Regions from separate parts of the Lysinibacillus sp. 10T31 genome, predicted to be linked through region 1. Evidence: riboswitches for the same ligand, from Rfam matches in the RefSeq annotation. Region 1 holds a riboswitch; each other region holds the start of a gene.

Region 1 (3,160 bases):
TTTACCCCAGTCAATTTTATCCTTTGTGCTCTCTTCTTCTACCGTATATTTATCTTTAGGTGAACGACCAGTGTATTTGCCAGTTTCTGCACGAACTGCGCCATCTACTGTTAACATAGCTTCACCACGAGATGTAGCTTTTTCAGCTAATTGTGGTACTGAAAGTTGAACATTAATGTTACCGCCGTTTAATAATTCCTTCAGTTCGTTTGCAATTTCTACTGAATTCATCGATTAAATACCATCCTTTTTTATAGTATTCCCTTGTGTCTGGGGGAGATTTTCTTAATTTCAAAAATAGTATAACACAATTGCTTAAATAATCTATACTAATTCAGAAATTATTTTTCAGATTTTATTACTTTTCAAGAAAACGACAAAAAGTAAATTAATTCGTTTTGATAATGCTTATTACCCTATTTATTATAAGTGATCACACATTCACTTTCGACACAGCAAAATTGTGTTTTGAAGCTTTTGGCTAACATGAGGTTCGCACAGGATGTGAAGTTTTAGCTTGTTTTTTTATTAGTTGGAGCTTGTCTTCGACTGAAAAGGGGCTACAATCATATTCATCCACCACATGTTCTGTAGCTGACGCTTTGCTTTCGCTACAAAATGTGCTGTAAAGGGTTACACATATGTTAACACATGATGTGAGGTGGAGAGTAGGGATTATTTTGTTTTAATTTACAGCATAATCCAAATCAGTTTCTTGATAAATTCCATACTTTTTTTATATGAATACAATCGATTATGCTTCGGCATAGTTGCGTCCGGAATCGGCTTTGTGCTTAGGCCTGTAGATGTTTTTTGCTTGAAAGCGTAGCGGCAGATTTTTTTGTGCGACAGCGCAGTGCTAACGAAGCGGCAGCGGCAACAGCACGATGTTGGTCTCTCAGTCGTGTGTTGTTGTTGCTGTCGCTTCGCTTTCGCACAGATAAAACCGTGTTGCTGACGCTTCGCTTTCGCACAGATAAAACCGTGTTGCTGACGCTTCGCTTTCGCGCAGATAAATTGCCACAGGACGTGGCGTTCTTAGACTGAGTTCCTCTATTATTTCAGCGGTGTTTGGACACTCGCTGAAAGATTAAAAATATTTGACAACGTTCGACCTTTTACGTATTATGAGATATTGAACGGATACTCTTATCCCGAGCTGGTGGAGGGTCAGGCCCTGTGAAACCCGGCAACCTGCATGAACTATTTCACGACATGCGTTGGTGCCAACCTGATGCAAGGGGGAACCCCTTGAACGATAAGAGTGAAAGGTTACGAAGTCATTATTCCTTTCCTCATGTTAAGTAAGCGTGAGAAAAGGATTTTTTTATTGTTAAAAACGAATTAAAGGTAAGTATATAGTCCTTTCCTTATTATAATGACGGATCTTTCGAAATCCTCGTGTTAAAAGCAGCAGCTGTTTATTTCTGCGTAAGTGCAACGACAGCAACAGTTGTTTTGATTGTGCGAAAGCGTAGTGCAAACGTAGCGACAGCAACAGTTGTTTTTATTGTGCGAAAGCGTAGTGCAAACGTAGCGACAGCAACAGTTGTTTTTATTGTGCGAAAGCGTAGTGCAAACGTAGCGAAAGCAACAGTTGGTTTTATTGTGAGAAAGCGTAGTGCAAACGTAGCGACAGCAACAACGGCTTGGGAGTTCAATCCTTAGGGTGAACTTGACATGGGTAATGAGTACCGTATTAATTCGCAAATATTATTTGTAAAAGTAATAGGAGGAAAATCAAATGACAAACCGTCGACTGTTTACATCAGAGAGTGTAACAGAAGGACATCCAGACAAAATTTGTGACCAAATCTCGGATGCCATTTTAGATGCTATTTTAGCAGAAGATCCAAATGCGCGTGTAGCGTGTGAAACAACAGTAACAACAGGCTTAGCATTAGTAGCAGGAGAAATTACTACTTCTACTTATGTAGATATTAAAGGTATCGTTCGTGATACTGTAGCAGAAATCGGTTATACACGTGGGAAATACGGCTTTGATGCTGAAAACCTAGCAGTACTTGTTGCTATTGGCGAGCAATCACCTGATATTGCTCAAGGTGTAGACCAAGCATTAGAGGCGCGTGAAGGCTCTATGACAGACGCTGACATTGAAGCAATTGGTGCAGGTGACCAAGGTTTAATGTTCGGTTATGCATGTAACGAAACGCCAGAGCTTATGCCATTACCAATTAGTTTAGCGCATAAATTAGCTCGTCGTTTAACGGAAGTACGTAAATCTGGTGAACTAGCATATTTACGTCCAGATGGAAAAACGCAAGTAACGGTTGAATATGATGAAAACAATGTACCAGTACGCGTTGATACGATTGTAATTTCAACACAGCATGATGAAGAAGCTACACTTGAGCAAATTCAAGCAGACTTAAAAGAATTCGTTATTGCTCCAGTTGTTCCAAGTGAATTACTAGATGCCGATACTAAATATTTCATCAACCCAACTGGCCGATTCGTAATTGGTGGTCCTAAAGGGGATGCTGGTCTAACTGGACGTAAAATCATCGTTGATACATACGGTGGCTATGCACGTCATGGTGGAGGTGCTTTCTCAGGTAAGGATGCAACTAAGGTAGACCGTTCAGCGGCATATGCAGCACGCTATGTGGCAAAAAATATCGTAGCAGCTGGTTTAGCAGATCGAGCTGAAGTACAACTAGCTTATGCGATTGGTGTTGCTCAACCTGTATCTATTGCTGTTGATACATTTGGGACAGGAAAAGTTACAGAAAGTGAAATTGTAAAATGGGTACGCGAGCTATTTGATCTACGCCCAGCGGGGATTATTAAAATGCTTAACCTGCGTCGTCCTATCTATAAGCAAACTGCAGCATATGGTCACTTCGGTCGTACTGATTTAAATGTACCGTGGGAACAAACAGACAAAGCTGATGCATTAAAAGAAAAAGCAGGTTTATAAACTATTCAGCTAAAGTGATAAAGTAGCTAGGAAAATATTTTAAAATACTATATTACTGAAAGGGGCTCAAAAAATTTAAAAGCCCCTTTCGCTGTTTTTTTAACGAAAAAAAATAAGCTCCTAATCCTAATCATGGATGGCTCGGTTGCCCAAGCAGACGTGGAGCTGCTTTGATTTAGTTGAAATAGCTATTAATTTTTTGGTTGAAGAGATTTATAG
Region 2 (3,160 bases), on a different contig from region 1:
GAGGCGTGTTGATGAGTAAGAAAATGAAGCAGTTCGGAGATAGCAAAGTTAAAATCATTCCAACAGTAAAGGAGATTGTTTACAAAACGCCTGTAACAGAAGGAGAATTAAAGGAAGCAGAAGAGAATAGAAAGAATATAGAAGATATGATAGTGGACATGTTCGTTAATTATATTAAAAAGAATAATTAGTAGGGTGTACTTTTGGGTACGCCTTTTTTGTTTGTAATATTACTTCTTAAATAAATCAATTTTCACACGTCTATAAAAAATAGGTATTCCCTTACAATTATATCATTGGTAATATATAACTGTAACTAGTGAAAATAGGAGTGTTGTGAAGTGAGGAAAATTAAATGGTTATCTCTAATTATTGGAATTATAATGATTCTATCAGCATGTGTTAAGGATGAATCTGTGAAGGGTGATGTTAATAATGTATCAGAAACTGAACCTAATGAGAAAATTGAAGTAGCACAAAAAGAAATGGAAGAAGAGGTTATTGACCCACAACCTAAAAATGATTTAAGTGCAGAAGTTGATATAATTATGAAAGATTTCAATATCATCTTGGTTGAGCATCAAGAAAACTTGATTGAATATTTGTTAGGCACTTCCAATTTACCATTAGAGGATTATCAAATGAAAGAGTTACTCGAAACTGGTGAATCAGTTGAAGAAAGTATGAATAGTATCAAATTAAATACTATTACTGAAGGAGATAAAAAGATTGCATACCTATTTGAGGAACTGAAAAAATACCAAGATATAAGGTTTCAAGCACTTAAAAAGTATATAGATGAACCTAATGATTATGACTTAGAAATTATTAAGGCTAATACAGTTTTAGCTTCTGATATTGCATTAAAGATGATTGACATTAGAGCAAAAGGAATTGAAGAATGACAGGGTACTCTCTTTTGATAGGTGGCTTTTTTATTTGTAAATGCTATACACTTCTTTTTTTCAGAAGTATGAGTTATAATCAAAATTACATAGACTTTATAAGAAGTGGAATAAACTAACAAGTAAATGTATTACTCCCAAACATAATGACATGCATGATTAATAACAAAATATTCTATGTATTATTGATATTCTTAATTGTTCATGTTACAATTCTTTTTAATTAAATAATCTTATCATGAGAAGTTGAGGGATTTGGCCCGATGACGCTTCAGCAACCTCTAACAAAAGTTAGAAAGGTGCTAATTCCAGCAAAGGATTTGTCCTTTGAGAGATAAGAGTGAACGTGGAAAAATCCTTCTCATTCTATCTCATATGGAATGAGGGGGATTTTTTAATTTTATCGTTTGATATTTGAGCTTTACACAGGGCCCGTGCATTGATTGATTTTAACAGAGAGAAACAAAAGAGAGGGGAATGCAAGATGCCAATTAATATTCCGAAAAACTTACCAGCTGGAGAACATTTACGTGAGGAAAAAATCTTCGTAATGGAAGAGGATAGAGCAAAAACACAACAAATCCGTCCGTTAAATATATTAATTTTTAATTTAATGCCGGAAAAAGAAAAAACGGAGCTGCAATTACTACGTTTATTAGGTAATACACCGTTACAAGTAAATATTACCTTTTTAAATACAGCTACGCATGAATCGAAAAATGTTAGTAAATCACATTTACAGTTATTTTACACGACCTTCAATCAAATTCGTCATCGCCGCTATGACGGCATGATTATTACGGGTGCACCAGTAGAGAAAATGGCATTTGAAGACGTAAACTACTGGCAGGAAATTTCAGAAATTATGGATTGGTCCAAGGCAAACGTAACATCTGTTTTACATATATGTTGGGGTGCTCAGGCAGCGTTATACCATCATTACGGTATCGGTAAAGTTGCGCTTCCAGCTAAATGCTCAGGTGTATATTCTCATGTCATTACGGATTTAACAGTGGATTTAGTACGTGGCTTTAGCGATTCATTTACAGCACCACATTCACGTTATACATCCGTATCAATTGATGAAGTACTTAACCATCCTGATTTACGATTACTATCTTTTTCAGAAGATGCTGGTGTTTTCATAGTGCAATCTAAGGATAATAAAAACATTATGATTACTGGCCATCTGGAATATGATGCGACTACTTTAGCTGATGAGTATAGTCGTGATGTTGCGAAAGGATTAGATATTGAGGTACCAGTCAATTACTTCCCACATGATAATCCAGCAAATGAACCGATAAATACGTGGCGTGCCCATACACATTTATTATTCTCGAATTGGTTGAACTACTATGTTTACCAAGAAACACCATACGAATGGGATTTCGTTGATCAAATTGAATATCATATTTAAAACTGCTTAATAACATTTATAAAGAAAAATGATGACCTTGATTTTTCAGGGTCATCTTTTTTTAAGCCATTATGCTGTTAATTTTCTGATGAATTTTTATTTTTATCAATGTTTGGAGTATTGCCGGAATCGCTATCATTTTGTGTAGTATTGCTGTTATTATCACTCTGAGTAGAATTATCGTTATTACTAGTACTTTTACTTTGAGAAGCATTTCCGGCATTGTTGTTACTTTCATTTTGAGTAGAGTTATCGTTAATGTTGTTACTTTCATTTTGAGTAGAGTTATCATTAATGTTGCTATTTTCATTTTGAGTAGAGTTATTGTAATTACTATTACTTTCATTTTGAGAAGTATTTCCGGCATTGTTGCTACTTTCATTTTGAGTACAATTATTGTTATTACTATTACTTGCATTTTGAGAAGTATTACCGGCATTGCTACTACTGTCACTTTGAGTAGAATTATCGTTATTACTACTACTTGTACTTTGAGAAGCATTTCCGGTATTATCTCTACTTTCATTTTGAGTAAAACTATCGTTATTACTATTACTTACATTTTGAGAAGTATTACCGGCATTGCTACTACTTTCACTCTGTGAAGAATTATCGTTATAACTACTACTTGTACTTTGAGAAGTATTGCCGGAATTGCTGCTACTTTCATTTTGAGAACAATTATTGTTATTACTATTATTTGCATTTTGAGAAGCATTTCCGCCATTACTGCTACTATCACTCTGAGTAGAACTATCGTTATTACTAGTACTTGCATTTTGAGAAGTATTACCGGCATTGCTATTACTATCACTTTGAGTAGAATTATCGTTAT
Region 3 (3,160 bases), on a different contig from region 1:
ATTTCGAACAAAATCTTGTGTATAACGAAACAGGTATTTCATATATTTACACAAATAATGAGCTACATGCCATCCCAGCAGACTCAACATTCGGAATTCCTATGAGCTTACAATCTCTTGAGGAAAGCACGCTTGTATCAGAGGAAGGTAAAAAAGAAGCATTAAAGGATTTAACAATGCCAAATGAAAGATTTACAAAGGAAAGCTCGATTGGGGAATTTTTAACGTATTATTTAGGCGAGGAGCTTGTTCAAAACCAAATAGCGCCTGTACTTGCAGGTGTATATTCTGGAGATTTAAATCAACTTTCAATTGCTTCTACTTTACCGTACTTAATCGATTACAAAAACGATTACGGTAGTATTATTAAAGGCTTCGATGCAAACAGGGAACAATTTGTGAAAGCCGCCAATAAAAAATTTATTTCATTTAAAAATGGTTTATCTTCACTAATTGATCGACTTGAAGAAACGTTAACGGATGTAGAAATTATAAAAGGGATTGCCACTACTAGTGTTAAAAAGCAGGAGAATCTATACGCTGTTACGTTAGCAAACGGTAAAATGATTGAAGCGAATCATGTTGTATTGGCACTGCCAAATGAAGCGGTACAAAGCTTATTGCAGGATGAATCTTTGAACTGTTATTTTGAACAATTTAATACTGCATCCGCCATTACGATTTATTTAGGATTTGATGTACCCGATAATAGATTACCAGCAGATGGAACAGGCTATATTGTGTCACATAATTCGGATGTTATATGTAATGCAGCAACGTGGACAAGTCGCAAGTGGAAACACACCTCAGCAGAAGGGAAATTACTGGTGCGACTTTTTTATAAGAGCATTAACCCTGAGTATGAGAGATTGCGTATGATGACAGATGAAGAGTTAGCAGCTGTTGCTCTAGAGGATGTAAGAAAAAGCTTGGGGATTGAGGAAAAACCAACTGTTGTTGACGTAACAAAATGGATCGACCAGATGCCGAAGTACGACTTGGCACATCGTGAAGCGTTGCAAGGTCTCTTACGAGAGCTCGAGAAAAACTATCCAAATTTATCAATAGCGGGATGCTCTTATTTTGGAGTAGGCATAGGTGCATGTATTCAAAATGGTAAAAAAATTGGTCAGGAGCTTGTAGAAAAGCTATCGTAATTGTTTGATATAAATCAAAATATTATAAATTTCGTAAAAATTATCCTTCGTTCAGTGAAATAGTCTTGACTCTATCGTTCGTAAACGATATGATTCTTTTAATTATTTAAAAAATTCATACTAAATTCTTATCAAGAGAAGCAGAGGGACTGGCCCTATGAAGCTTCAGCAACCAACTTATTGTCAGGTGCTAAATCCAGAAGACCGTGTGTCGAAGATGAGAAGGAAAACAATTACGAAACGTAAAAGCCTTCTTTTTTTATGAAAGAAGGCTTTTTTATTTTAACTTCTTTCAGCTGAAAGAAGTTAAAGCCTCCGGCGTATGTCACGGAATCGGAAAGGAGTTCTTAGAGGATGTTAGCCTAAAAATCATCGCATCCATGTGATAACGGCTAACTGACCTGCATCGGTAAAAATGCCACGTCCTGTGGCATTACCGAAATGACCGACATCGTGGCCCTCGTGCAGGCCTAAGCACAAAGCCGATTCCGGACGCAATTATTGCGAGGCATAATTGATAGAAAAAGGAAGAGAGGTTAGTTTTATGGGATTGCTTGAAAGGTTAAAAACGCATGTTCTTACAGCAGATGGTGCAATTGGTACGGTTTTATACGGCTATGGCTTGGAGTACTGTCATGAGGAAATGAATGTACAGAGACCTGAATTAATTGAAAAGATTCATAGAGAATATATTGCAGCTGGTGCTGATATTATTCAGACGAATACTTACGGGGCTAATGCCATAAAATTAGCCCGCTATGGATTGGAATCTCGTGTACAGCAATTTAATGAAGCCGCTATAACAATTGCAAAACGAGCAGCGGCAGATGGTGGACAATTTGTTTTAGGTACTATTGGGGGGATCCGTGGCATTCGTAAAAGTGACGCAACGTTAGAGGAAATTTTAGCAACCGTTGATGAGCAGGCAACTGTTTTACTGGCAGGAAATCCAGATGGTCTTTTACTTGAAACTTATTATGATTTTGAAGAGCTAGCAGCGACTTTAACAATGCTACGAGCTAAAACGAAATTACCGATTATTGCTCAAGTTTCTATGCACGAACCCGGAATTTTGCAAAATGGAATGAGCTTAAATAACGCCTTACATAAACTTGAATCGTTAGGTGCTGATATCGTAGGTGTTAACTGCCGCTTAGGCCCTCACCATACTATACAAGCATTTGAAGGTGTAGAGCTTCCTGAGAAGGCATTTATGTCAGCGTATCCGAACGCCTCTCTTCTTGATTTGGAGGATGGGCGTGTCGTTTATGAGTCGGAGGCAGATTATTTTGGTCGAGCAGCTGTAGAGCTTCGTGATCAGGGGGTACGTTTAATTGGTGGCTGTTGTGGTACGACACCAAAGCATATTGCTGCAGCGAAAAAGTACTTAGAGGAGCTATCCCCGGTTGAGGAAAAGTATGCAAAGCCAGAAAAAGTAGAGATTGTCCGTGAGGCAGAGCCAGCAAATTATGAGCCATTACATGAAAAAGTAAAACGTGAACGCTCAGTTATTGTAGAGTTAGATACACCAAGACATTTAGAAATTGAAGGCTTTATTGAAGGAGCAAAAAAAATATATGAAGCGGGCGCGGATGTAGTCATGATGGCAGATAATTCACTCGCTTCTCCAAGGATTAGTAATGTCGCAATGGGAGCCTTGCTGAAAGAAACACACGGGGTACGCCCGTTGACACATATAACATGCCGAGATCGTAATTTAATTGGTCTTCAATCACATTTAATGGGATTAAATGCACTAGGGATTCATGATATTTTAGCAGTTACTGGAGATCCGACAAAGGTAGGCGATTTCCCAGGAGCAACTAGCGTTTACGACGTATCTTCTATGGAGCTAATCCAATTAATAAAACAGTTAAATGAAGGTGTATCGTTCTCAGGGAAACCACTTCGTAAAAAGGCAAATTTCTCTGTAGCGGCTGCGTTTAATCCCAATGTACGTGTACTAGATAGAGCTGTCTCTCGATTAGAAAAGAAAATTGAAC
Region 4 (3,160 bases), on a different contig from region 1:
AATGGGTAAAAGTAGAAGATGGTAAAGTACGTATCGGTATTTCTCATTTCGCACAAGCTGAACTTGGAGATATCGTTTTCGTTGAACTTCCACAAGTTGGCGACGAAATCAAAACTGATGATCCATTCGGTAGCGTAGAATCTGTTAAAACAGTTTCTGAATTATACGCACCAATCTCAGGTACAGTAGTTGAAGTAAATGCAGATTTAGAAGATAGCCCAGAATTCGTTAACGAATCACCATATGAAAAAGCATGGATGATCGTTGTAGAGCCTGCTGATGCTTCAGAAATTGAAAAGCTTATGACAGCTGAGCAATACGAAGAAATGATTGCTGAATAAGACAAGCCTGAAATAGAAAAACGTCGGAAACTACCGACGTTTTTTATTATCTTCAACCATCCTGCCACTATAGCTGGTAAGGTAAATACAAGTATATTCCCTTATTAATAGGTATCTAACTGTATCGACGACAAGGTTTATTGATATAATGAATTATAAGGGATATGTCTAAATGGGGGTGGCGTGATGTTCGATGGAAAATGCTTAATTGTCGAAGGCCGATCGGATAAACTTCAAATCGAACCTATTTTAAATGAAGACGTAAAAATACTTTGTACAAATGGTACAATTGGTGTGCATCAATTAGAAGAGCTACTCGATCCATATGAGGGTTGTGAGCTTTATACATTTTTTGATGCAGATACATCGGGTAATAAGCTAAGGGCATTAATGGACAGACATTATCCAGAGGCTGAGCATTTACGTACGATGCCAACGTATAAGGAAGTTGAGACAACTCCGAGGAAAGTGTTAGCGACGATATTGCTTCGTGCACATTTCTCAATCCATAATGAATATATTTTGTAAGGTTGCGTGAAAAAAGATGGAAGAATGGTCAAAAGAGCAGTGGGACGCGGCTGTCCAATCCGGTGAAAAGGCTGCCTTTTATTTATATACGCCAATGTGTGGGACGTGTGCAGTTGCATCGAAAATGATGATGGTTGTTGAGCAATTGCTGCCACAGTTAAAGATTGGTAAAGCGAATATAAATTTTATAGAGCAAATAGCTTATGATAATAAAATCGAAAGTGTACCATGTTTACTCGTATGTGAAGGCGGAGAAGTGACAGAAAAGGTTTATGCCTTTCAATCCGTACCATATTTATACGAATTGTTAAAAAACTAATTGACTGAATATTAATCGCATGGTAAAGTAACAAATATATTAAAAAAACAATAAATATATCGAACTCTTATAAAGAGCGGCGGAGGGAAGTGCCCTATGAAGCCCGGCAACCATCACAATTGTGAAAAGGTGCCAAATCACCCAAAGATTTATCTTTGACAGATGAGAGAACGGTTTAGCGTATAAGTTACGTGACCCCTTCTACTTGTCTATAAGTGAAGGGGTTTTTTAATTCTTTCAGCGGGTTTCCAAACACCTGTACCTGTCGCTACGCTTTCGCGCAATAAACATTTGTTGGCCTAAAGCCTCCGGACGCAATTATACCGAGGCATAATTGATATGAAATGAGAAAAGGAGAATTCGCTATGATCAATCTTCAAAATATTACGAAGAAATACAAAACCGCGAATGGCGAATTAACAGCAGTCAAAGACGTCAATCTTTCTATTAATAAAGGTGAAATTTTTGGCATTATCGGCTATAGTGGCGCTGGTAAAAGTACAATGATTCGCTTGTTAAACGGTTTAGAAAAGCCTACATCAGGTACGGTGACGGTTAACAATCAGGAATTTTCATCCATAAAGGGGCYGAAGCTCAGGGATGCTAGACAAAAAGTCAGTATGATTTTCCAGCATTTCAATTTACTTTGGTCTAGAACTGTTGCAGAAAACATCGCTTTCCCACTAGAAATCGCAGGCGTTCCAAAGGCAAAACGTGAAGCACGTGTGAAAGAATTGATTACACTAGTTGGCTTGGAAGGACGCGCAGAAGCATATCCATCACAACTATCAGGGGGACAAAAGCAACGTGTAGGTATCGCTCGTGCACTTGCTAATAATCCAGAGGTATTGTTATGTGATGAGGCCACATCCGCACTCGATCCGGAGACAACAGATTCTATCCTTGATCTACTTGTCGATATTAACGAACGATTAGGTCTAACGATTGTGTTAATCACACATGAAATGCACGTTATTCGTAAAATTTGTCATCGTGTAGCGGTTATGGAAGCTGGAGAAATTGTAGAACGTGGTGAAGTATTACAAGTATTCCAAGCTCCACAAGCAGCCATTACGAAAAAATTTGTTTCTCAAATTACAGATACGAAGGAAACACAGGAAACTGTGACACAAATTAAAGCAAATTACCCTAATGGACAACTTGTTAAGCTAATCTTTGTAGGAGAAAAAACAGAGCAGCCTGTCATTTCACATCTTGTGAAACAGTTTGATGTAGAAGTAAGTATTGTACATGGTAATATTTCGCAAACGAAAAATGGAGCGTACGGTACACTTATTGTGCAAATTGATGGCTCAGAGGCAAATGTTGCTGCTGCACTTAGCTACTTAAATACAGTCGAAGTACAAACGGAGGTGATTGCAAATGCTAACTAGTCTTTTTCCGAATGTCGACTGGGAAAAAATGTGGGACGCTACGTATGAAACATTGTATATGACAACAATTTCTACGGTCATCACATTTATACTTGGATTAGTGATTGGAATCTTATTATTTTTATCAAGTCCCAACCAACTATGGGCCAATAAAATTGTGAACTTTTTAACAGGATCAATCGTTAACATTTTCCGTTCGATTCCATTTATCGTATTGATTATCTTATTAATTCCATTTACGAAATTTTTACTTGGCACAATTCGTGGCGCAGATGCTGCTTTACCAGCCTTAATTATTGGAGCTTCCCCATTCTATGCACGAATGGTATTAATTGCCTTACGCGAAATTGATAAAGGTGTTATTGAAGCAGCTCGTTCAATGGGTGCTAAAACGTCAACGATTATTTGGAAAGTATTAATTCCAGAATCGTTACCAGCGCTTATTTCTGGTATTACTGTAACGGCTGTAGCACTTGTCGGCTATACTGCGATGGCAGGTATTATCGGTGCAGGTGGTCTAGGAAACTTAGCATTCTTAGATGGTTTCCAACGTAATCGCACAGATGTAACTTTAATGG

What was found. Region 1 has a riboswitch for S-adenosylmethionine ahead of AC1DCY_RS17455 (hypothetical protein). Riboswitches for the same ligand answer to the same signal wherever they lie in the genome.
Region 2: another riboswitch for S-adenosylmethionine. It lies ahead of metA (homoserine O-acetyltransferase MetA); the one in region 1 lies ahead of AC1DCY_RS17455 (hypothetical protein).
Region 3: another riboswitch for S-adenosylmethionine. It lies ahead of AC1DCY_RS14905 (bifunctional homocysteine S-methyltransferase/methylenetetrahydrofolate reductase); the one in region 1 lies ahead of AC1DCY_RS17455 (hypothetical protein).
Region 4: another riboswitch for S-adenosylmethionine. It lies ahead of AC1DCY_RS05260 (methionine ABC transporter ATP-binding protein); the one in region 1 lies ahead of AC1DCY_RS17455 (hypothetical protein).

Annotation. Positions count from the first base shown of each region.
Region 1 covers NZ_JBFTHS010000030.1:37,295-40,454, reverse strand. Annotated here, with positions in the region: gene pckA (phosphoenolpyruvate carboxykinase (ATP)) at 1-231, opposite strand, end outside; gene AC1DCY_RS17460 (hypothetical protein) at 899-1,024, opposite strand; SAM riboswitch class I at 1,147-1,265, shown strand; gene AC1DCY_RS17455 (hypothetical protein) at 1,402-1,668, shown strand; gene metK (methionine adenosyltransferase) at 1,745-2,941, shown strand; gene AC1DCY_RS17445 (gamma carbonic anhydrase) at 3,133-3,160, opposite strand, start outside.
Region 2 covers NZ_JBFTHS010000005.1:56,013-59,172, forward strand. Annotated here, with positions in the region: gene AC1DCY_RS04405 (hypothetical protein) at 12-191, shown strand; gene AC1DCY_RS04410 (hypothetical protein) at 342-905, shown strand; SAM riboswitch class I at 1,136-1,246, shown strand; gene metA (homoserine O-acetyltransferase MetA) at 1,390-2,325, shown strand; gene AC1DCY_RS04420 (GerAB/ArcD/ProY family transporter) at 2,403-3,160, opposite strand, start outside.
Region 3 covers NZ_JBFTHS010000023.1:48,225-51,384, forward strand. Annotated here, with positions in the region: gene AC1DCY_RS14900 (protoporphyrinogen oxidase) at 1-1,157, shown strand, start outside; SAM riboswitch class I at 1,283-1,381, shown strand; gene AC1DCY_RS14905 (bifunctional homocysteine S-methyltransferase/methylenetetrahydrofolate reductase) at 1,702-3,160, shown strand, end outside.
Region 4 covers NZ_JBFTHS010000006.1:79,535-82,694, reverse strand. Annotated here, with positions in the region: gene gcvH (glycine cleavage system protein GcvH) at 1-341, shown strand, start outside; gene AC1DCY_RS05270 (toprim domain-containing protein) at 528-869, shown strand; gene AC1DCY_RS05265 (thioredoxin family protein) at 886-1,188, shown strand; SAM riboswitch class I at 1,253-1,357, shown strand; gene AC1DCY_RS05260 (methionine ABC transporter ATP-binding protein) at 1,554-2,582, shown strand; gene AC1DCY_RS05255 (methionine ABC transporter permease) at 2,572-3,160, shown strand, end outside.